One region of the Paenibacillus sp. V4I9 genome, then DNA from elsewhere that is predicted to be linked to it. Evidence: predicted binding sites of a transcription regulator. Region 1 holds the regulator's gene; the other holds the start of a gene.
The links. The regulator Rex, encoded in region 1, represses fermentation and respiration genes when NADH is low (regulators of the CRP and FNR family bind a similar motif). The targets are predictions, from matches to a motif close to TTGTGAAATATTTCACAA.
Positions count from the first base shown of each region.

Region 2: the regulator Rex is predicted to act here: its motif matches at 2,062-2,079, upstream of QFZ81_RS34465 (AtpZ/AtpI family protein).

Region 1 covers NZ_JAUSZE010000001.1:4,401,042-4,421,982, forward strand. Annotated here, with positions in the region: gene QFZ81_RS20635 (3-hydroxyacyl-CoA dehydrogenase family protein) at 1-382, opposite strand, end outside; gene QFZ81_RS20640 (AAA family ATPase) at 726-2,228, opposite strand; gene QFZ81_RS20645 (hypothetical protein) at 2,221-2,751, opposite strand; gene QFZ81_RS20650 (cell wall elongation regulator TseB-like domain-containing protein) at 2,866-3,360, opposite strand; gene QFZ81_RS20655 (amidohydrolase) at 3,403-4,698, opposite strand; gene QFZ81_RS20660 (DUF47 domain-containing protein) at 4,944-5,570, shown strand; gene QFZ81_RS20665 (inorganic phosphate transporter) at 5,635-6,636, shown strand; gene QFZ81_RS20670 (redox-sensing transcriptional repressor Rex) at 6,678-7,298, opposite strand; gene dinG (ATP-dependent DNA helicase DinG) at 7,301-10,156, opposite strand; gene QFZ81_RS20680 (tetratricopeptide repeat protein) at 10,247-10,840, opposite strand; gene panD (aspartate 1-decarboxylase) at 10,921-11,304, opposite strand; gene panC (pantoate--beta-alanine ligase) at 11,310-12,173, opposite strand; gene panB (3-methyl-2-oxobutanoate hydroxymethyltransferase) at 12,197-13,054, opposite strand; gene QFZ81_RS20700 (biotin--[acetyl-CoA-carboxylase] ligase) at 13,298-14,266, opposite strand; gene QFZ81_RS20705 (CCA tRNA nucleotidyltransferase) at 14,494-15,813, opposite strand; gene bshA (N-acetyl-alpha-D-glucosaminyl L-malate synthase BshA) at 15,840-17,012, opposite strand; gene bshB1 (bacillithiol biosynthesis deacetylase BshB1) at 17,031-17,723, opposite strand; gene QFZ81_RS20720 (methylglyoxal synthase) at 17,725-18,144, opposite strand; gene dapB (4-hydroxy-tetrahydrodipicolinate reductase) at 18,171-18,974, opposite strand; gene QFZ81_RS20730 (tetratricopeptide repeat protein) at 19,008-19,511, opposite strand; gene QFZ81_RS20735 (nucleotide pyrophosphohydrolase) at 19,576-19,914, opposite strand; gene QFZ81_RS20740 (YitT family protein) at 20,026-20,898, shown strand.
Region 2 covers NZ_JAUSZE010000001.1:7,474,009-7,477,753, reverse strand. Annotated here, with positions in the region: gene atpF (F0F1 ATP synthase subunit B) at 1-221, opposite strand, end outside; gene atpE (F0F1 ATP synthase subunit C) at 297-524, opposite strand; gene atpB (F0F1 ATP synthase subunit A) at 601-1,308, opposite strand; gene QFZ81_RS34470 (ATP synthase subunit I) at 1,346-1,729, opposite strand; gene QFZ81_RS34465 (AtpZ/AtpI family protein) at 1,726-1,947, opposite strand; gene wecB (non-hydrolyzing UDP-N-acetylglucosamine 2-epimerase) at 2,171-3,307, opposite strand; gene upp (uracil phosphoribosyltransferase) at 3,404-3,745, opposite strand, start outside.

The DNA of each region.
Region 1 (20,941 bases):
CCGCAATCTCCGTCACGCTAAGAGTGGATGTATTCGTTGCTAAAATAATGGCTGGTGAACAAATTTGATTCAGTTGGAAAAATACATGCTTTTTAGCATTCAAGTCTTCTGAAATTGTCTCTATAACCATATCGCAAGCAGCCATATCTTGCAGTGAATCGGCTTTTCTGATTTTGGCTAAAATCAGCTTTTTCTCCGCTTCTGTCAATGACCACCGTTCTATTTGCTTATCTAAGCTGACCGTAATCTGTTCAATTGCGCGTTCCAGCTTATCTGTTGTTTTTTCAACGAGTAATACGTCCAAACCGCGGGCAGCGAGCATTTCAGCAATCCCCTGTCCCATCGTTCCTCCGCCGATTACACCAATTGTTTTGAATACCATACCATGTTTCTCCTTCTCTCACGCTGCGTCCTTTACCTACTTCTTATTATTCACATTCTCAATGAATTCTCTATCCAACCTCGTCTTGAAAACTCAATCATATCATACAATTTTTGTTCTCCAATTTCATTAGTATACACAAAACATTCGCGAGATTATCTCAGCTTTGACACAATTCCTGTTCGTATGGGGGAGTAGCTCAACTTATCCACAGTTAGTTAATGGGCATAAAAAATCATACCCGCTCCCTCTTTTTCCGATCAGTTCTGACTCACCAAAGATGGATAACGCAAATTCCATCAGCAACACGAAAAAACCGCTGGCTCAGGGGCCAACGGTCAACTTATGCACTTTTCGAAACAGAAGCATCAAACAGCTTGCGGAACGTGTCACCAGAAAGAACTTCTTCTTTCATCAAAATCGCAAAGGAATGTTCGAATACACTATGCTGCTGCTCTAACAGCTCCTTCGTGCGAATCATGAGCGCATCAAGGATGATCGTATTCTCTTTCATGAGCTGATCCTTCGTCACCATATCACGGTCAATGATCCCGAGGGAAGTAAGTCCGGAATCCATCATATTACGAACCATGGAAAGTGACTGCTCAAAATCGTTACGCGAACCTGTACTGCGTCCACCATAGAAGATTTCTTCAGCCGCGGCGCCACCGAGAGCAATCATGATTTGCTGCTCAATATAATCCTTGGTGTATAAATAATGATCTTTCGGTGGATTATGACGCACATATCCGAGCGCTTTCCCCCGCGGACTAACAGTAACCTGAGAAACAGAGCCAGGACGTACAATTTCAGCAACAATAGCGTGACCCAATTCGTGATAAGCGACGCGCTCTTTTTCCTCTTGCGCCGTTTCTTTATCCGTTCTTTCCCCCATCATCACTTTATCAATGGCGGAAGCTAGATGGTGCTGTTCGATAGCCAATTTATCTTCTCGCATGGCATAAATGGCGGCTTCATTTAGAACGCCCTCTAGCTGTGCGCCAGAGAAACCAAAGGTTTGATCAGCGATCATATCCAAAGAAACGCCTTGAGCCAGCGGTTTATTTTTTACATGAATATCGAGAATGGACAAACGACCTTTCTTATCCGGTAAGTCCACTTCAATGTGACGGTCGAATCGTCCTGGACGCAATAATGCACTGTCAAGAATTTCTTTACGGTTCGTTGCTGCAATGATCAAAATACGGGGAGCATCATTCGTATGAATGCCATCCATTTCAGTTAATAGCTGGTTCAGCGTCTGATCGTACTCACGATGTTGACCGCCATCCCGTTTACCGCCAATAACATCAATCTCATCAATAAAAATAATCGCATTGTCTTTGCCTTCTTTAACAGCGCGTGTTCGAGCTTCCTTAAAAAGATCACGTACACGACTTGCACCGACACCGACATACATTTCAACAAATTCACTACCTGACGCTGCCATATAAACAGAATTCGTATAGTGTGCGGCAGCTTTAGCCATTAACGTTTTACCTGTTCCAGGAGGGCCAGTAAGCAGAATCCCTTTGAGCGGACGAATTCCTAATTTCTTAATTTCTTCATGCTTGATTAGAAAATCAAGAGCTTCCATCAATTCTTTCTTAGCGCGATCTTGTCCACCAATCTCATCAAACGTCAAATATGAAGGTGTACGATTCTTGCTTTTACGATCACCACCAGCAGATATCCCAGCACCGCCGCGGCCTTTAATCATGTAAAACAAGGAAACACCCAATACACTAACAAACAAGATAGGTATCACATTCACACCTAGAAAAGCTAAAAAGATCAGAAGAACCGGTATAAATCCAATCCCAATTTCTTTATATATTTTACTCATTCGGCCACACTCCTATCTGGGATGTTCTAGGTAGCATGATGAATTTAGTGGCATCACCATCTGTCAAACGAATATATACATAAGTTTGGTCCATTTCACTGTCTACTTTCATATTTGGAACACCCTCAGCATATTTCTGAAGAGTTGTTGGAATATCTGCATAATGCTTCGTTTCCATCGCTTGTGCTACCTCAAATAATGCTTTAGACCACCACTGATCCAGTTTCTCAGACGGGTTGCTCTTCACATCGATATTCACAGAACGCTTACCGATAATGGATGCACCATCCTTATGAATACGTTCGACAACATTTCTTAAATTGGCGTCTGGGTTTAGTTTAACTTCTATATCAACTTGGTTATTGTCCAGTTTCATCGTTGAGCTTGCCACACCGGGAACCTTGCCAATGATATCAGATAATGGATTCTCCATAGCTAAACTTGTATAAGCGAACCAACCACCGAATAAAACTCCAGCAGAGATAATAACACTCATGACGACAGGTAAGAGACGCAGCTTCATCAGTCAACGTCCCCCTTTCTATACGTATTTTATTGCTTCAATTGCTATACGATGAGTATATCACTTGATACATACATTAGCTTTATGAAATGAGTGGAAACAACAAAACTCAGCCTAATGCAGGCTGAGTCGGTACGTATCTATATAGTGTCCATCCTTGAAATTGTAATAATCATAGAAATAGCGTGTACCGCTGTTTTCTTTCTTTTTATAGAAGACTTCCCAGACATATTCGTTACCAAGCTTGCCAGGCAGCACACGTTCTATTTCAATCTCTGGAGCTTTTTTAAGCACCGTGTCTCGTACTTGCGTTTCAGTGAACGATTCAGAAGTCATCTCAGCATGTATATCTTTGTCTGAAACCCAAACGATAACGCCTTGACCCAGCTTGTCTTCCCCATAAACGATTTGAAGCGGCTCATCTCCATAGAAGAAATCCACCTTGGTTGCTTTCGTCATAATACTTTTCTCATACGCTGTTTCTACCGCTTTGCGCTTATCGTCCCAGTGCTCATTCTGAACGTTTAAATAAAAGCGGCTAAGCACTACACCAAGTGTCAAAATAATAAATACACCGAATGTTATGATCCTTGTTCGCTTTGCATTCATGAACGCCGCTCACCTCCCCAGACCAACTTAAAAGGCATTCACTTAGCCGATGAGCTTATCAAAGCATTGTTCAAACTCACGCTTAATTTTTTCTTCATCAAGTGTTAAACATTCACCCTTGCGGACAATCCAATTTCCGTCTACACACACATCCACTACATCTTTTGCACATGCAGAGTAAACAATATGGGACACGAAGTCCGTTTTCGGGAGGAAATGAGGTTGGTCGATATCCAGTGCGATGAAGTCTGCCTTCATACCAGCCTGCAGTAAGCCTACATTGTCTAACCAGATGGATTCTGCACCCATTTTCGTTCCCATAAGAAGCGCCTCTGCAGCAGGCACAGCTAGAGGATCGCCAGAAACACCTTTGTGAATCAACGCGGCGAGTCTCATTTCTTCGAACATATCCAAGTTATTATTGGATGCCGCTCCATCCGTTCCAAGCGAAACCTTCACGCCAGAACGAAGAAGTTCAGGAACTCGGGCAACACCACTAGCAAGCTTCAGATTGCTTCCTGGGTTGTGGGAAATACGAACATCATATTGCTTAAGGATACTGATTTCTTCATCTGTGAGATGTACACCATGCGCAATAAGCGTCGGTCTGCTGAACACGCCATGCTTTTCTAGATGAGCAACGGGTCTTAAACCGTATTGATCAACATTTCCTTGAACTTCACGACTGGTTTCTGACATGTGGGTATGGATAGGTAAGTTTAAATCATGGGCCACTTGAACAATCCGTTCTATATACTCCGGTGGACATGTATAGGGTGCATGTGGAGACATCATGGTCGTGATTCTTCCATTCGCACCGCCATGCCAGTTTTTAGCAAACTCGGTGGCTTCTTTCAATTTAGCATCTTGTACTTCCGGTGGACAAAGACCTATAATTCCTCGGGTCAAAACACCGCGCATACCTGACTCTTCAACGGCTTTAGCAACTTCGTTCATATGGTCATACATATCCACAAAAGTTGTCGTACCACCTTTAACCATCTCTAGAATCGTTAACTGTGTCCCCCACTTCACATCTTGGGCGCTGAATTTGGCTTCCATCGGCCACATTTTCTCTTCTAACCATATTTGGAGTGCAAGATCGTCACCGTATCCACGTAAAAGCGACATCGCTGCGTGACCATGCGTATTCACAAGACCCGGCATATAAAGCTTGTTCGTGCCGTCAATCACTTCGTCATAATTTTCTCGGGGTTCAGGTATTTCCTCACCGATGTATGTAATCTGGCTGCCCTCAATAACCATACAGCCCTTTATAGACGATTTTGCTTCATTATTTGAAATAAAAATACCGTTCGTAATTAATGTTTTTTTCATACTAAAAATCCCTCTCTATGCTCATTCTATTAAAGACATTGCTTTTTAAACTTTACATCTTCGGGCTTGTAAAATCAAGGAAGCCAAGTGATGTTAAGAAATTGTTAAATGTCACGGAATTTTCGTTGCTTTCGATGCAATTGTTATGATACTTTTAACTTTGTGAGTTTTTTCTACCATTTGGTCTGTTTATCTTATATATTCGATCAAAAACTAGTACATATAGTAAAATATAGGAGGATTATATGACAACGTTATTCACGAAAAAGAACGAAGTCGATTTCTTGCAACTTCTCATCCGTGCTGCAGAAAACGCATTGCAAACTGCTCAACTATTTCGCACAGCCATGATGGGTGATAAACCGCCTATTGAGTATGTAAAAGCGATTAACGATTTAGAGCATGCAGGCGATTCCATTACTCACGAAATTTTTAAAGGTTTAAACAAAGTATTTATTACACCGATTGATCGTGAAGACATTATGGTTCTAGCCTCCAAAGTGGATGATGTAACAGACGGTATTGAAGCTACAATTGCTCGTTTCGACTATCTTGCTGTATCCCATACAGATTCTTATATGAAAGAGTTTTCGGCTGTCATTGTAGACTCTTGCCAACATATGCTGGATGCATTCAAGCTTCTGGCGAAGAAAAAATACATGCAAATCCCCGAGCATACGGTTGCTATTAATTCCCTTGAGAATGACGGAGACCGTTTGATGCGCGAAGGGATTCGCCAAATTTTCATCACACGTAAAGATGTGTACGAAGATTTTAAACTAAAAGAAATTTATGAGCGTTTGGAAGAAACAACGGATGCTTGTGAAGATGTAGCCAATATCCTTGATAGCGTTGTACTTCGCTATTCATAAGGCACATTCGTGTCCTATGTCTACGAAGAAAGTTTTCCAAATGGAAAACTCTTAGGAGGAAATCATGTTAACTTATTTAATCGTTATCGTTGTGCTTGCTTTACTTTTTGATTTCATTAATGGATTTCACGACACGGCTAATGCGATTGCAACTTCCATTTCCACACGTGCATTAAGTCCACGTGTAGCCATCGCCATGGCCGCCACTCTCAACTTTGTCGGAGCCATGGTTTCCTCTAAGGTTGCCAAAACCGTTGGAGGCAGCATTGCTAACCCAGCCAAAATTGAAAACGGCGTTGAAATCGTCATCGCTGCCTTACTTGCGGCCATCATTTGGAACTTGTTGACCTGGTATCTGGCGATTCCTTCATCTTCTTCGCATACACTCCTTGGTTCTCTTGCTGGAGCTGTTATTGCTGGAGCTGGGGTCTCTGCGGTGAATTGGAATGGTTTTACTCAAATTATTATCATTTTGGTTTTATCGCCCATTATTGCTTTCGCCCTAGGTTACCTAATTATGATCTTGATCAAGTACATCGTTATATGGTCTGGGAACACTTCAAGATCGAAACTAAATCGCATATTCCGTACCTTGCAAATTTTATCCGCGGGATTACTTTCATACTCCCATGGTGGAAACGATGCACAAAAAGCAATGGGAATTATCGTATTTGGTTTAGTCGCAGCCGGTGTTCAAACAGACCTGGAAGTACCCGTATGGGTGAAAATTGCTGCCGCTCTGGCCATGGGACTTGGAACATCCATCGGTGGATGGCGAATTATTAAAACCGTTTCCGGTAAGATTGTTAAAATCGAGCCGATCAATGGCTTTGCCTCGGACTTAACGTCATCACTCGTTATTCAATTCTCTACTCATTTGGGTAAACCATTGTCAACGACCCATGTTATTTCCTCCGCGATTATCGGAACAGGCAGTGTCATGCGCTTCCATGAGGTTCAATGGGGCACGGTTGGCCGCATGTTGATCACTTGGATTATTACAATCCCAATCAGCATCGTGCTTGCATTCTCGATCTATTTTGTTCTATTCAGATTCATTTTCTAAAAATAAAAAGGCACGACCCAAGCTTTGGGTCGTGCCTTTTTCTAATCCAAATAATAAGCTAAACTTTGCAATTCTGTTGTAAAATCTGCATGATGCACGCGCACTTCGGGAGGAACCCTAATAATGACTGGAGCAAAATTCAATATCGCTTCGATTCCGCATTCAATGAATTGATTGGCTACATTTTGAGCTTCGTTCGCAGGAACCGTAATGATGCCGATGCGAACGCCTAATTCAGATAAAACATTCTTCATCTCATGCATCGGTTGAACGATTAGATTGTTGATCGATTCCCCTGCCTTACTTGGCAATGCATCAAATACTGCGACAATTTTCATATCATTCCGTAAATAAGTATTATAATTGCATAAAGCGCGACCTAAGTTACCTGCTCCAACAAGAGCAACTTGAATATGGCGATCCAACTTCAGGATCTGTCTGATCTTCTCAATTAAGTAAGCAATGTCGTAGCCGATTCCCTTTTTACCGAATTCCCCGAAATAAGCCAAATCCTTGCGAATCTGTGCCGGATTCAGATCGAGCTTTTGACCCAAATCCTGCGAAGATACCGTCGAAACATTTTTCATTGCAAGTTCATTCAGAAAGCGTAAATAAATGGGCAGCCTCCGGACGACAGCTTCCGATATTTTTTGTGTTTTCAACTCTACGCCTCCCCCATCCACTCTTCAATCCTAGGTAACATTTGCTCGGTCGTCATATGCTCAATCTTCGGACCAGGCAATGAATAAAGGAAGTGCTTGCCATAATACGTATCAATGACACGAGTATCATAGATGATTACGATGCCTTTATCGGATGCACGTCTGACAAGTCGGCCAAAGCCCTGCTTAAATCGAATGACAGCCTGCGGCACAGAAAATTTCATAAATGGATTCTCGTTGCGTTTCTTAATATTTTCACACTTAGCTTCAACAAGTGGATGATTGGGCGGTTGAAACGGCAATCTGATAATAGCTAGACAGCTAAGGGCATCTCCTGGAATATCGACACCCTCCCAGAACGAGCTGGTGCCCAGTAGGACGCACATTTTGTTATCTTGGAACATCCGGGTCAGTTTACTCCGATTACCGCTGTCAACCCCCTGCCCGAGCACGGTAATCCCATGTGGCTTCAAGAGATCCTTCATGCCGGCATAAATTTGCTTAAGCATGCGATTCGAAGTACACAAAATCAACATACGTCCTTTGGTAATTCTCGCAACATCACTAAGTGACCCAATAAGTGCGTTGATAAAAACAGGATCACCGGCACCTTTGATCGTCGGGAAGTCCCGAGGAATTACGACGAGAGCTTGCTCTCTGTAATTAAATGGAGATGGCAATTGAACGGTTTTCAGCTTGCCCGATTCTTCGTCCTCAGGGATAACTAACCCTAATTGATCCGCTGAATATTGAAAAGATTTATTAACAGATAAAGTCGCGGAGGTCAGGATAATACTGTCTTTGGTCTCAAAGAAATGCTGCTGCAACAGCCCACTTACATCGGTAGGTACTGATACAAGCTGCAGCGATTTCGATTTGGCATAGGTGCCCGCTTCCATCCAATATACATAACCCTCATCGGCCATTTTCATAAAAAAGTGCAGGGCATCCCGATGATTGTACAGTTCCTTTACCGTGCCATTCAAATCGGTGACTAATCCTTGGACCCCGAAAACTTCCTGCATATCCTTCACTTCATTTAACAATTTATCAAGTGTGCGGAGTAAATCATTCGCATTCAAATAAATATTGTCTTCCATAATCAGAAGCTCTCGCCATTCGGGCGGAAGTGTTTCGGGCTTCATCCGCAGCACGAACTGTGAGTTTTCCGATTGCGAAGGATCGCTCCTTGAGGATAACAGTTCATAGAGCGCTTCGCTGAGCCGATCCCAATCCTCTTTGATTTGCACGATTTTGGGATAGAGCCCGTCAATGGTTTGACTCCAAGAGGCCGTGCGTTCCTGCTGCTCATCCGATTTCTGCAATCGAAACCGCAGCATTGGTAATTGGCCACTGCGATTATCTTTATATAGCCAAATCAACGAATGATAAAATGCTGAAGAATGCAGCTCAATACCAAGATGCTTACTTGCCACTTCTTCGAAGTGATGAGCCTCATCAATGACAAGGTGCTTGTAAGACGGTAGAAGGCGGTTTTCAGCCTTCATATCCGTGAAGAGGAGGGAATGGTTCGTGATGATCACATCGGCCGTATTGGCATCATTCCGAGCGCGGTGATAGAAGCATTTCTTATACCAAGGGCACATGCGATTCAAACAAGAATCTGTGTCGCTTGCAACTGAATACCAGAACTGCGCACCCTTATTTCCAAAATGCAGCTCCTCTTCATCACCATGCTCCGTTTCACTAAGCCATACAACCATCTGCGCTGCCGTTATCGGATCTTCCTTGCCATTCTCGTAATCACGTGATGTTAGCTTTGTCTCGAATTTACGCAAGCATAAGTAATGACTTCTGCCTTTGAGCACAGCAGCTTTGAAAGGGATAGGGAAAATCTCCTTTAAGAGTGGAATGTCCCGCTCACGGAGCTGTTCTTGTAGATTAATCGTGTGCGTAGAGACGATCACTTTCTTCTCATACTTGATGCCATAATAAATGGATGGTATCAAATACCCTAGCGACTTCCCTGTTCCTGTCCCTGCTTCAATCATCAGATGCTGATCATGCTCGAGTGACTTTTCAACTTCACGAATCATCTGCTCTTGGGATTCACGGTCTTCAAAGATCTCGAATTTATCCCGTAAGGCTGTTTTTAAACCTTGATGGAACTCTGTAAAAGAAGAACCTAAACCATCCGCATCGGAGTCTTTGCGCGTATCATCCTCATCGCCCCAATCGGTGACATTGATCGTAAATTGACGGAAATATCGATTCGTATCCATATCCACACTGGTGATAGACTCTTTGTAGATGCATATTTCATCGAGGAACCAACCTAAATCACTGTTGCCGTTTTCGAAAATATGCTGCAAGCGTTGAATCGTAAGAAGCGGCAGACCCAGCAATCGTTCCATACAAATAATCCATATGGCTGCCGTTACTTCCGCATCACTATCCGCTTGGTGTGGCCTTTCATGATCGATACCGAACAATCCGGCCACCATGCTGAGCTGAAGACTCGAAATAGATGGAAATAGGATGCGCAGCAAATCCATCGTATCCAGCACACGTCCTGTGAAAGGCGGGTATCCTGTATTCGTTAGTCCTTTTTGTAGAAAGGATAAATCAAAAGCCGCATGGTGCGCCACAAGAACACAATCAAACAAGAGCGGAAACATATCCGCCATGACTTGGTCAAGCGGGGGAGCATCCGCAACCATATCTTCCGTAATCCCTGTAAGTGTTGTAATCGAAGAAGGTATACTTATCCCTGGTTTGACCAGAGAAGTATACCTGTGAGTAATTTGAAATTGATCTATAATGACGAGTCCAACCTGAATAATTTCATCCGCAGGCTGACTTCCTGTCGTTTCAAAATCCAAAACTGCAAATTTCATGACGTGTATCTTCAATCCTTTCGTCCTGCACTTCTCCTAGCATACCAAATCTTATTAGGAAAAGGGAATACCCAGTTAGCCGCTTCCGTTTTAGGATTCGTCCAAATTGATCAGCGGCTCCATGCAAGAAGGATCAGTGTGATACGCTTTTTGAAAATATTCAAAGGCTTTTTCCATATTCTGATTTTGCACTTGTATGCAGCCCATTGCGTTGTAGGAAATGGCCTTCATCTTGGTATTGTCGGTCAAGGGCAGAAGGAACTTGAAGTGTTGATACGCTTCTCCAAACTCCCCTTTGCGCAAATGACCCATCGCTAAATACACTCGAGCTAGCAAGAAATCCGGCTGCCTTTGAATCAGCATTTCGAATTCTTTGATCGCTTGATCGTACATATAAAGTTTGTAAAATCCCTGGCCCCGCATGAATTCATCCGTCTGCTTCCCGGACACATCTAGTTCCATCAGCTCATCATGTAGGGTTTGGGTGCTCATTGGTACGGCCCCATAAAACTTTCCCAACTTCTCCTCAAAAAGCAGCCACGCCTCGATGAACTCATCGCTCATCGTCTTCAACACCTGCAATTGTTCGTCGAGCTCAGCTTTTTTTTCCACGTCACTATTCGGATATTCTTTTTGGATTTCTTCCAAAACCTCGTTCATTGTGGAAAATAAATGCTTAAACATTTGGCATCCCACCTTTGCTTCGAAAGCTTATCCTCATTCTTTGTAAACAGAGCCGATTTCATGCATGGAAGTGATCCCTCTTAAAGGATGGTGGAATGCTCTTCTTCTTTGAGAAGCTGCGCAACTTTATTATTTTCACCCATAATGGCAATCGTTGGTTGATGCTTCTTCGCTTCTTCATCGGTCATCATCGCATAAGAAATAATAATAACCGTATCACCCGTCTGAACTAGCCTAGCTGCAGCCCCATTTAAACAAATCACACCTGTGCCGCGCGGCCCCGGAATAATATAAGTTTCGAGACGTGCACCATTGTTGTTGTTCACAATTTGCACTTTCTCATTCGGCAGCATACCAACTAAATCGATCAAATCTTCATCAATCGTAATACTTCCGATATAATTCAAATTCGCTTCTGTTACGGTTGCCCGGTGGATTTTAGCTTTCATCATCGTTCGAAACATGAAGGTCACTTCCTTACTTGTAAAATTAAATTATCGATCAAACGCGTTTTGCCGAATTTCACGGCTAAAGCAATGATAATAGAAGGGGTAAAATGGCTATTTTCAAAAGGTTCTAATGTCGGATAAGCTAGTACCTCTACATAGTCAATGATGGCTAAAGGTGTATTCGCAATATGTTGGCTGACCAAGCTTTCAAGCTCCTGCGGGGTGAAAGTTGCATGTGATTCCACAAATGCCTTAGCTTTCTTTAAGGATTGTGACAAAACTAAAGCTTTCTTACGCTCTTCCTCAGAAAGATATACGTTACGCGAGCTCATTGCCAGCCCGTCTGCTTCACGCAATATAGGACAAGGAACAATCTCGATGCCGAGATTGAGATCTTGCACCATTTGCTCAATGACAGCAACCTGCTGGGCATCCTTTAAACCAAAAAAGGCTTGATCGGGCTGCACAATATGAAACAACTTGCTAACAACAGTTGCGACCCCATCAAAGTGTCCAGGGCGCGACGCTCCGCAAAGTCGGGAGGTAAGACCTGTCACACTGACCGTAGTGCGCGTCGGTGACGGATACATTTCGCTTACAGATGGCATGAACACCAGATCAACGCCCGCGGTTTCGGCTAATTGCAAGTCCCGCTCCGTATTGCGCGGGTATCGCTCGAAATCCTCACCTGGACCGAACTGGAGCGGATTAACAAATATACTTAGCACGACAAGTCCACTTTGAGCACGTGCTTTGCGTAGCAAACTAGCATGACCTTCGTGTAAATAGCCCATTGTGGGTACAAACCCAACAGATTGGTCGTTCTTGCGTCGATAGTCTCTTATGCGAGAACGCAAATCAGCAATTGAATGAATCACTTCCATTGTCTGGATCGCTTCCATGCCTCTCACTTCTCCTTAACGCCATATAAGTATTCAACAACATCGTTGTCCATATGAAACGTATGCTCTGGCGCAGGGAATGCCCTTGCTTTCACTTCTTTCACATACTCCCCAATACCTGCACGAATAGTTTCCCCTATATTCGCGTACGCTTTTACGAACTTTCTGGCAGCACTGTCAGAACCATACTGGAGAAGATCGTGATAAACAAGCACCTGGCCATCGCAATGAACCCCAGAACCAATTCCAATCGTAGGAATCGATAGCTGCTTCGTTATCCATTCGGCCAGCTCATCAGTTACCAGTTCTAAGACCACCGCGAAAGCTCCCGCTTCCTCAAGTGCTTTAGCATCACTGAGCAATTTCTCTGCTTGTTCGGAACTTCGTCCTTGTACGCGGAATCCACCAAGTTGATGAACAGATTGCGGAGTTAAACCCAGATGTCCGACGACCGGCACACCAGCCTCCGTGATCGCTTTGACGGTTGCCGCAATCTCAGCTCCGCCTTCCAGCTTAACCGCTTTTGCTCCACCCTCTTGCATTAATCGAGCAACACCTCGAAATGTCGTGTCCAAGCTTCCATGGTAAGTCAAGAAAGGCATATCCGCTACAATAAACGTATTTGATGCTCCACGCACCGCCGCTCGCGTCTGGTAAACCATATCATCCAGTGTGACAGGCAGGGTTGAATCGTAGCCCAGTACTACATTCCCCAGAGAATCACCTACAAGGATGACATCAATGCCAGCCTCTTCCGCCAAGCGGGCTGAGGGATAATCATAAGCAGTTACCATGGTAATGGGAACTCCATCTTGCTTCATTTTTCTCATCTTAGCTGTCGTAAGCGGCTTACGTTGTTCCATTGATATCCCAGCTTCCTCATATAAAATAAAAAACCTTTTAGCTAAGAGCTAAAAGGATCGCATGCAGAAAGAATCCAATGATCCCTCTGTCTCGGTCCCATAAGGCTCAGAGCAGAATCCAACATCTTGTTTCAAGTCCTATTCCATTGTAACAAACTACCATCGTCAATCTGCAAGTGCAGTTCCTTTAAGGATACCGCCTTGTCTTGCTATTATACCAAATGTTGCTTCCATTTGATACCTTTACTTCAGTTCAATATCTCCGGAATAGATCTTTATTTTCTCTCCGGCTTGCGTTATTACTGTTAATGCACCTGAATCATCCAACGAGTCAGCGACTCCTTCAATGACTCCTGCAGGTGTATGCGTGCGGATTGGACGCTTCAAAGTTACACTGAGAGCTTCCCATAGCAAACGGATTGGGGCGAAGCCTTTCTCCATATAAAGTGCATAGAGATCTTCAAATTCTAAAAGAAAAGCTTGTACCAAACTTTCTCTTGGGATGTCAGCGCCCGATTCAATCGCTAGTGAAGTCGCAATATTCCGCAGTTCCTCGGGGTAATCCTCCGTCTTCAAATTCACACTGATACCAATCCCTGCAATCACATACTTGAGCCGTTCATCTTCGCCACTGCTTTCTAACAAAATGCCGCTTACCTTCTTGCCTTTAATTAGAAGATCATTAGGCCACTTGATGCCGATGTCTACCTGGCAAACTTTCTGGATAGAGCGACATAGCGCTACCGCACTAAGTAGCGTTAATTGGGGCATGAAAAAAACAGGAATACGCGGCGTTAACACGAGACTCATCCAGATCCCTTTACCAGCCGGAGAATGCCACGTACGCCCCATTCTGCCTCTCCCTGCTGTCTGTGCCTCTGCCAGCACAATCGTGCCCTCAGGAGCTCCCGAGGCAACGAGAGCGTGTGCAATTGTCTGCGTTGATTCAACTTCCCCGTAAACATGAATCTTTTGACCAAGCACTTTGGTTTTCAATCCGCTCAATAGTTCGTTCACTTGCCATGAATTAGGTTTGCTCAGCAATCGATACCCTTTGCGAGGCGCTGCTTCAAATTCATAGCCTGCCGCTCGAAGCTCTTCGATATGCTTCCAGATCGCGGTGCGGCTAACGTTAAGTCTTCGGCTGATTTCCTCCCCGGAAACGTATGCTTCCGGGGACTCTTGGAACAGCTCTAATATTCGTTTGTTCATACGATTTCACTCACGATCTATCGGGAATTTATTTTGAGACCGATTCATATTGTTTTGCTGCAATTGTTGTAGTTGTATTAGTTCGTGCTAACTCCAAAAAGCAATTTTAGAGTCGTTCAGCAGCTCGTGAAGGTAGATGGGCTATAGTGTTTCAGGAATGTTGTAGTTTCTACAACATCATTCAACCGTGAATATGGATTCATTATAAAAAAAACCGCGCTGCGCTGCTACTTCGCAGCACGCGCGGCTTGTAAAAGTGATTCTCGCTCGTTCCGAATTTCACCGAGCGCGGTTCGTTCAAGCAGCTGCTGCAGCAGTATGCCCATCCATGGGCCCGGCTGCCGTCCAAGTTCCTCCGCCAAATCCGTGCCGGATATGGCGAGTTCCTTCAGGCTGAAGCAGGGAACCTCCTTCAGCCAAGCGTCCCCGCGGCGCAGCAGCTCCGGCGCGGCGGTTTGCAAGAAGCGCGCGAGCTCGCCGCGCTGCTCAGGGCATTGCGGCAGCACCTGCAGCAGCCGCAGCAGAGCGCGGGCTGCGGCTTCGCCGCGGCGCACCGCGCCAAGCTTCCAGACCCGCTCCAGCGGAGCCGGGTCCTGCACTAACGCGGCGTTCTGCGAAGCGCCGCTCGTAAGCTGCGCGGCCACAGCCTCGCGCAGGGCCAGCACCGCCACGACCGCTTCGCAATCAGCGCGGGAGAAGGTCAGCTCCTGGAGCGCCGTGCGGACCGTGTCCGCCGGCATCTCCAGAAGCATCAGCAGCATAGCCCAGCGGTCATGCTGCCCTTCCAGCGCGCTGATAGCATCCAGCGCATCATCCCACGCGAGCCAGCGCTCAAAAGGCAGCGGCAGCTGCTTTTTGAGGTGCGCCGTGAGGCGGCTCGCCAGCAGTAACCGCACAGCCCGTGCGGGGGCTGGCCCTTCGACCATGCGCTGCAGCTCGCTGCGCACGCGCTCCATAGCGATGTGGCGCAGCAGCGGAGCTTGCGCAAGCAGCGCTTGCCACGTACTCGATTCGACCTCCAGTCCATAGGTCGAGGCAAAACGGACACAGCGAAGCATGCGCAGCGCATCTTCGCCGAAACGCTCCTCCGCAGCCCCTACGCAGCGGAGCACCCCATCTGCAAGATCCTTCTGCCCGGCAAAAGGATCCAACACAATACCCGCCGCGTCCATAGCCATAGCGTTCATCGTAAAATCGCGCCGCTTCAAATCCTCCGTCAAATCCGAAATGTATTCGACAGATGTTGGGCGGCGGAATCCCTCATACTCCGTTTCCTTCCGGAACGTCGTTACCTCATAGGTCCCTTGTGACAGGATGACGGTTACGGTGCCGTGCTGCAGCCCTGTCGGCGCCGTCCGCGGGAAGCAGGATATCACCTGCCCCGGCAATGCTGACGTCGCAATGTCGATGTCCTTGATCGGTCTGCCAAGCACAGCATCACGAACACAACCACCTACAAGAAACGCCTCATATCCTGCTTCTGTAAGCTTAGAGAGAACTATGGAAGCTCCACGATCTATCACTTTTATTTTAACAACATCCGACATGTTACTCCTAACCTGCTAACATCCTTTTATTGACAGGACGAAGCTGTAATGCGATGAGATTCTGGAAGCTCTCTTCCCAGCACGCGATAATAAATTTCCTCATATTGAACCGTAGTTATATCATTACAAAATGTATGCCGAGCACGAGTCAAGCAATTCTGCGCCACTTGTTCGTACAATACTTGATTACTAAGCAAGTTTACGACATATTCGGCCATTTTATCAGTATCTCCAACATCTGCTAAATAGCCGGTTTCACCGTGCGTAATAAGTTCGGGAATCCCGCCGGCATTGGAGCCAATCGTTGGCACTCCGCATGCCATCGCTTCTAGGGCAACTAGACCGAAACTTTCTTTTTCCGAAGGAAGCAGCATTACGTCGGCAAGGGAAATCACCTGTGCGACATCATCCTGTTTACCACAGAACGTCACCTTATCTGTAAGGCCAAGTTCCTTTACCTTAGAAATCATTTTGGATAAATCAGGACCTTCTCCCACGAACAAAAGCCGCGACGGAATCTGCTTGCTGACTTTTGCAAAAATATCAATAACATCCTGCACACGTTTAACAGGTCTGAAATTAGAAATATGAATAAGAATTTTCTCTTCCGGCCGGGCAAACTCGCCTCTAAGCTTCGTAATATCACGCGGGTAATACACCCGTTTATCGACGAAATTATAAGTCAAATCTATGTCACGGTCGATGTCCAATAATTCTCTTGTTTCTTTAATTAAATCTTTCGAAACCGCTGTAACCGCATCGCTTTCATTAATCGCATAGCGAATTAAGTCGGAAATCGATTGATCCTGTCCCAGAACGGTTATATCCGTTCCATGGAGTGTCGTAACAACCTTGAGCTTACTACCAACCATCTGTTTCGCCAGAAGTGCACATACAGCATGAGGAATGGCATAATGAACATGTAATAAATCTAACTCTTCCATCTTGGCGACCTGTGCTAATTTACTGGCGAGAGAAAGGTCATAAGGCGGATACCGAAAGACATAATATTGACTGACTTCCACTTCATGATAAAAAATATTTTTATGAAATTTACCCAAACGAAAAGGCATACTGTGTGTAATAAAATGAACCTCGTGTCCTTTTTCGGCAAGCAGCTTGCCAAGTTCAGTAGCAACAACACCTGAACCGCCTAAAGTCGGATAACAGGTAATTCCAATCTTAAGTTTATCTTTCATCATGCACCTCTTTTCCGATCAAACGAATTGATCTACCACCAAGGGCAGCTTAGAAACGAAACCTTCTGCATAAGTTAACAAGCGCTTTTGACCTAATACGCGATCTCGAGCTTCAACTCGTTCGATATAGCCTTGATTTAAGGGAGTGGCTACGGTACCTTGACCCGTTATAAATTGAGAGCGATAAGCGCTCAGTGCTGCAATTTTTTCATCGTAACAATCGGTTACATCCACCATAAGATCAGCTTCGTAAACGTCATTTATAAAATAAAAGTACATCTGTTCCACGTTCACAGGATCAGAATCCGGCAAATACTTGCGAAGCTTAGCGTTAAAAACAGCTTCCTGGACCAACCCCGAACAGGCAACATGGTCTGGATGCCGATCCTGCCAGTAGGGTGCAAAGACGATTCTCGGCTTAAATTTACGAATTTCTTGCGTAATACGCTCAATATTTGCCTGTGTGACAAATAATCCTCGATCCGGTAATCCCAGATTCGTACGAACCGTCACGCCTAGAATACTCGCAGCCAGTTCAGCCTCCTCGATCCTTGTTTCTACTGTGCCATTAGAGGACATTTCGGCATAGGTCAAATCACAAAGACCAACCTTAAGCCCACACTTGGTATGTTTGGCAATGGTGGCCCCCATTCCAATTTCAGCATCATCTGCATGTGCGCCAAATATAAGAATATCGAGAGATTCGCTCATCTTATTCAATACCTGGCTTGTATTTATGTACTAACTCTCTCCAACCGAAATCACCGCGATCAAGCGCTCTGACGAGTAGTTCTGCTGTTGCTACATTCGTAGCGCAAGGAATCCCCTGAACATCACATAGTCGCAGAAGAGCAATAATGTCCGGTTCATGTGGTTGAGCCATTAATGGATCTCGAAGGAAAATAATAAAATCCATCTCATTTTCTGCTACCAATGCGCCAATTTGCTGGTCTCCCCCAAGAGGACCTGACATAAATCGATGTACGTCTAATTTCGTGCCATCCATAATCCGCTGTGCTGTCGTACCTGTTCCATATAACTTATGACCCTCGAATACATGTTCATACGCTGTAACGAAGTTCACCATTTCATCTTTCTTACGATCATGGGCAATTAACGCTATCTTTAACATCTTGTCTTCCACTCCCCTAGGGCTCTTTAATCTATAAAATGCTCGAATCCATAAATCATTCCGCTATATGTCATCACTTTACGCACAGCGATGGCAACGCCCGGCATATAGGCTGCACGATCATAAGAGTCATGTCTAATTTTGAGCGCTTGGCCTTGTTCCGCCATAATAACTTCCTGCTGAGCAAAGACGCCAGGCAGTCGAACGCTATGTATTCTAAATCCATTGTAATACCCACCGCGTGAACCTTCAATTGTTTCTTCTTCTTTCGGATTGCCTTGACGCAGCTCTCCTCTAACTTCGGAGATAAGTTCCGCGGTTTTCACTGCGGTTCCTGAAGGCGCGTCCAACTTTTGATCACCATGGTACTCAATGATTTCTAGATTAGGGAAGTATTTAGACGCTTGAGCAGCAAATTTCATCATCAGTATAGCCCCTATTGAGAAATTCGGAGCGATTATTCCGCCTATTCCGCTTTCTTGGCACTGCTTGTCCAATTCAGCAATAGCTTGCTGCGTAAATCCTGTTGTTCCCATGACAGGGCGAATTCCTAGGCGTATAGCCAAGTTTGTATGTGAAACCGCTGTTTGCGGTCCAGTAAAATCTACTAAAACGTCTGGCCTGGATTCTGTTAGAGCCTGTTCCAAATCATTGCTCATTGTAACTCCACATTCTTCAAATCCTACCATCCTTCCCAAATCAATTGGGCCAGAGGAGCGGTTAACCCCCGCCACCAATTCCATATCGGACTCTGTGAGTACGGTCTTCACGACCTCTCGCCCCATTCTTCCACTTGCACCAATAACGGCTACTCGAATTTTACGATCCATGTCAAGAATATCTCCTTTTTGTATGTTTCAAGCCTATAATTTCATCTTTTGTTGATAGAGCGCCGCATGCTGTTTCGCAATTTCATGATGAGGCTCCAAACGAACCGCTTCCATAACGGTTTGATAGGCTCTCCCATAATCTTTTCGAAAAGCAAAAGCTTCTCCTAGAATAAGATACGCTTCAATAGCCAGAGGATCAAGAGTAATCGCTTCTTTTAGTAAGAAAATCGCACGTTCCTCATGCTCAGACTGGGCACTTAGCTGTTTTTGTGCTTTTTCAACTAATTCTCTTGCATGCAGCACTTGCAGATGATAACGATAAACTTCATTATCTTTAACCAACTCTAGTGCCCTAGAAGCATGCTCAATGGCTTTAAACAATTTGTTACTTCTTGCGAAAGTAATCGATAGCTTGTAGTGATAGGCAGCATTGTTTGGTTCTTCAGCTATCGCTTTTTCAAACCATTCAATGGCTTTTTCAAAATCATGACCAAGTATGGATTCGTACGCTTTCTGTATTTGAGTTTCTCCATTCATCTGCCCATCCTCCTCCACCCGAAATCGAGTCTCCCGTTATTGGGGATGGTATAGTTTATGAAGCTTATGTAGTTTCGGTGTTAATTTTGGTCCATCGACCCGCGTCCCGCGTGTTGAATTTATGCATGATTTTATCGTGTGCTTCCGTCAAATCAATGCCCAAAGAGTTCGCGAAACAGATGGTTATGAAAAGAATATCACCGAGTTCGAGCTCAATCGAATTATCTGCTTCCGTGCTTTTTTTGGGCTTTTCACCGTATGTGTGATTCACCTCTCGGGCTAATTCACCAACTTCCTCTGACATTCTGGCCAGCATAGCTAAAGGACTGAAATATCCTTCCTTAAACTGGGAAATATAAGTGTCAACCTCTTGTTGTATATCTTTAAGAGTACGTTCGGACATGTTCACCCTTCTTTCCATCATCTTCACCGAGCTATCATTACTATGTTAAACTATAGAAGAAAAGTTGACAAATTTTTTTGGCGATATCATCAAGTATTTGGAGGAACAGGAATGAGATTTAAGGAACGATTTGCTGATCGATTTACGAATGTTGTTGCAATTATGATCGGCACGGCTATTTATGCGTTTGGTTTGCACTATTTTGTTATTTCCAATGAGTTAATGGAAGGCGGGGTTACAGGTGTTTCATTGCTGCTCAAATATGTACTAAACGTGCCGCCTTCCCTATCTACGCTATTAATTAATATTCCTTTGTTTTATATCGGATGGAAAAATTTTGGAAGAGGACAGATGCTATACACCATCTTCGGCGTCGTCTCGTTGTCTTTCTTTCTATGGATCATGGAGCTGCTCATTCGAAAAGAATGGCTTATCCCTTTTCACACCACTCAGGATTACTTTCTAGCGACTCTATATGCAGGTATTACTCTCGGGGCTGGACTGGGACTTGTCTTCCGTTTCGGAGGTACTACAGGTGGCTCTGATATCTTGGCTCATATCGGCAATAAGAAGAGAGGTTGGAGTGTTGGCCAAGTCATCCTCATTATTGACGTCATCGTCATTGGCTCTTCGTTAATTTATTTACCAAAAGAGAAGGTCTTATATTCACTTGTTGCCGTCTTCGTAAGCTCTCGTCTCATTGATTATATTTCCGAAGGTGCTTACGCGGCCAAAGCATTTACAATTATTAGCGATCAAGCAAGTCAGTTAGCACAAGCCATTACGTCGGAACTAGATAGAGGAGTGACTTTATTCCCAGCTAGAGGTGCCTACTCCGGCAACAATAAGGAAGTTGTTTATTGTGTGGTCTATCGTCACGAAACCAGAAGGCTTCGTGAACTCATTCATTCAATGGATCCTAGCGCATTCATCATTATTGGTGATGTGCATGATGTTATTGGTGAAGGATTTAAACAAAAGTAACAAAAAAAGTGGGCCCAGCAGCTGTATAAGCTTGCTCGACCCA
Region 2 (3,745 bases), 3.1 Mb from region 1:
TAAGCTTCCTTACGTGTTTTTTGCAGTTCTTGCTTTTGTTCCTCTAACAGTAGTTCAGCTTGCTTGCGGCTTGTTTCTGCTGTTTGAATTTGATCTTTAACCAATTGTCTGCGTTTCTCCATCATGCCGAACAGAGGACCGAACGCAAATTTAGAAAGCAACAAATATAAAATTAAGAACGCGATAAGTTGAATCCAAAATGTGGACCATTCAATATGCAAGTAACGTCACTCCCTTCTGATAACATGGGCAAAACGAAGGCGTGGAGGCTATTGCCTTCCGCGCCAAGCGATTTATTAGCCTGCTTTTCCCATAAAGATGAACGCAAGAACCAATGCAACGACCGGCATTGCCTCAACTAGACCTACCCCGATAAACATTGTTGTTTGAAGCGTACCACGAAGTTCTGGTTGACGGGAAATACCTTCCAAAGCGCGACCTACGATCAAACCGTTACCAATACCTGCTCCTAGTGCTCCTAAACCGAATACGATACCTGCTGCTACTAATGCTATTGCTCCCATTGATAAAATCCTCCCTCAAATTCTTAAGTTTGTTTTTGTATAAGTGACTCGAGACTTCCCGAGGTAAGTCTTACTCTTAATGCTTTTCTTCGTGAATCAACGTTTGCGAGATGTAAACCATTGTTAGCATCGTAAATACGAAGGCTTGAATTGCACCAACGAACACACTGAAGCCCTGCCATACGAAGAGAGGCGCAATCCCAAACCAGCCTGCCCCAATGATGACAGATATCATAATTTCACCTGCATAAATATTACCGTAAAGACGGAAAGCGAGCGTAAGCGGCTTCGATACAACTTCAATCAAATGAAGGATCAGCATAGCCCCTTTAAATTCAAAGTAATGCGCGAAATAATGCTTCGTATTACGAGTTACCCCTAGATAATGACTGAGCAAGATGACGATAACCGTAAGCGCTCCTGTTACAGCGATATCTGCTGTCGGTGATTTCCACCATGATACATGATCTTCAGTCACGATCGAGAACGGAAGGCCAAGCATGTTGCCGATAAAGATGTACATAATGAGCGTAAGACCAAGCGCGATAAAGCCTTTGCCATGCTTCGAACCAATCGTGCTTCCAATAATGCCTTCTACAAACTCAATGGTCCATTCCATAAAGTTTTGCAATTTCGAAGGATTCGTTACCGATGCTCGGCTGGCCCCTGCGATTGCAAGGATAAGCACGATAATGGTGGTAATTCCGATCATCATGAGTGCAGATGCGTCGAAGTGAATACCTAACCACTCAAATTCTGGTGCGTGATGTTCCATGTTTTCCATTTTCACCCCTTTCATCCATTGAAGTTACATCGTGGAATTACTTCTTAGACTTTCGAATAGAAAGAATACCCAGTACGAGTGTTGCCAATTGAGCAAAAAAGTATCCAACGATCGTTGTAGATAACGCAACATGTTCGGGATACCTTACGGCAACCAAACCTACGAACCCAGCGATTGCTGCCCTAGTAAGAAAACCTAGGGTTACCTTCCGCCCGGTCTGCTCTATCGCAGCTGCTGCCAGCTTGTTAATCTTCCAGGCTAAAAACCTTGCGCTGATCATACTCGCAATCGAACCAAGCATAATACCGGCAATGTAAATCCTGTAGTCGACAAGAAGCGCCCATGCAGCCAAACAAAAGGATAAGAAGAAAAGAAATACATTTTGAACCGTTTTCAGAGTGGCTGAAAAGTCATCCATCATAGCCCTCCGTACTGCTTTATCATGAAGTAAATGCTAATGATTCCGGTTACAAGCCCGAGCAAAAATCCGCCTAACAACCAAAGCTGTCCCCCTAGTGTGTGACTCAACCAATCGCCGAGAAAATATCCGGCTCCTAAACAAACAACGAGGTCAATACCAATTGCACTAGTTAACGCTACTGCCCGCCACGGATTATCATTGGGATTTGGCCGTTTCATCGCATCCTCCTGAGAGTTTTCCACATAGGAAAACCCGCTTCGTAGACATAGTGCTACGAATCCTCATTCATTGTATCGAAGCCATGCAAGGTTTGTCAATTGACGGAACTTCATTTGTGACTTCTTACAAAACCACTCAGAGCCTTGCGGCTCTAGGGTTTGCGAGTTTCCAAACCAAACAGTCGAACTGTACGCTGTAGCGTTTGTCATGATTTTGTCACGGTTAGAATGCTTCCGGACGCTCAGAGGTCTTGCCGAAGTGATAAAGTATCGCTTGCACGATGCGTTCAGACGATTTTCCATCCCCATAAGGGTTGGCGGCTTGACTCATTTTGTTGTATAAATCTGGATCGGTTAGAAGCGCGCGAGCACGCTCATAGACCACTTCCTCATCCGTTCCAACGAGTTCAAGCGTACCTGCCTGGATACCCTCAGGACGTTCTGTCGTATCCCGCAGAACTAGAACCGGCACACCAAAAGACGGCGCTTCTTCTTGAAGACCACCAGAGTCTGTCAGGATCATATGGGCGTGCGGATAGAAGTTGTGGAACTCGAATACGTCAAATGGGTCTACCAGCTTGATGCGTGGGTGATTGCCCAGGATCTCATGTGCGGGTTCCTTGACTGCAGGACTTGGATGTACGGGATAAACGATCGCAATGTCTTCGAATTCATCTGCAATACGTTTCACTGCACGGAAGATTTGACGATGAGGCTCACCTTGCGCTTCACGGCGATGCGCCGTCATCAAGATCAGCTTGCGGCCCGCTGCCCATTCCAGAACAGGATGATCAAATTTCTCCTGTACCGTGTATTTAAACACATCCGTAACCGTATTCCCCGTCACATAAATCTGGGATTCAGATTTATTTTCTTTCCGCAGATTATCAGCCGATTGCCCAGTTGGCGCAAAGTGCAAATCCGCTAGCACACCCGTTAATTGACGGTTCATTTCCTCCGGGTAAGGGGACATTTTGTTCCACGTACGAAGACCTGCCTCTACATGTCCCACTTGAATTTGCTGCATGAATGCCGCATAGCTTGCAAGGAATGTCGTCAATGTATCGCCGTGAACGAGAATCAGGTCAGGCTTAGCTTCTTGGAAGACAGGCTCCAAACCTTGCAATACACGCATCGTAATCTCATTTAACGTTTGGCGGTCTTTCATGACGTTCAAGTCGAAATCCGGTTTAATTTTGAAAATATCGAGTACCTGATCCAGCATTTGTCGATGCTGAGCTGTCACACAGACAAGGGACTCAATATGTTCAGGATGCTTCTCCAGCTCCAAAATAAGCGGAGCCATCTTAATCGCTTCGGGTCTTGTTCCGAAGATCGTAATGACTTTTAAACGTTTCATCGGTTTCTTCTCCCCTTAGAGCTTTCCGTAGGAAAGCTATTCTTCGTAAGCATTAACTTTAGAGCTTTCCATAGGAAAGCTTACTTCGTAAGCCAATTACTTAGTGCCGAACAGACGATCCCCTGCGTCACCAAGTCCCGGTACGATATAGCCATGATCGTTCAGGTAGTCATCAACGGCAGCTACGTAAATATCAACATCTGGATGCTCTTGTTGAACTGCTTTGATCCCTTCTGGTGCTGCAATTAAGCACATCAGCTTCATTTGCGTACAGCCTCTGCGTTTCAGCACTTCAATCGCCATATTCGCGGATCCGCCTGTGGCCAGCATCGGGTCAATAACAATTAACTCCCGCTCCAGGACATCTGTCGGCAGCTTCACATAATACTCGACAGGTTGAAGCGTGTCAGGATCACGGTAGAGTCCAACATGTCCAAC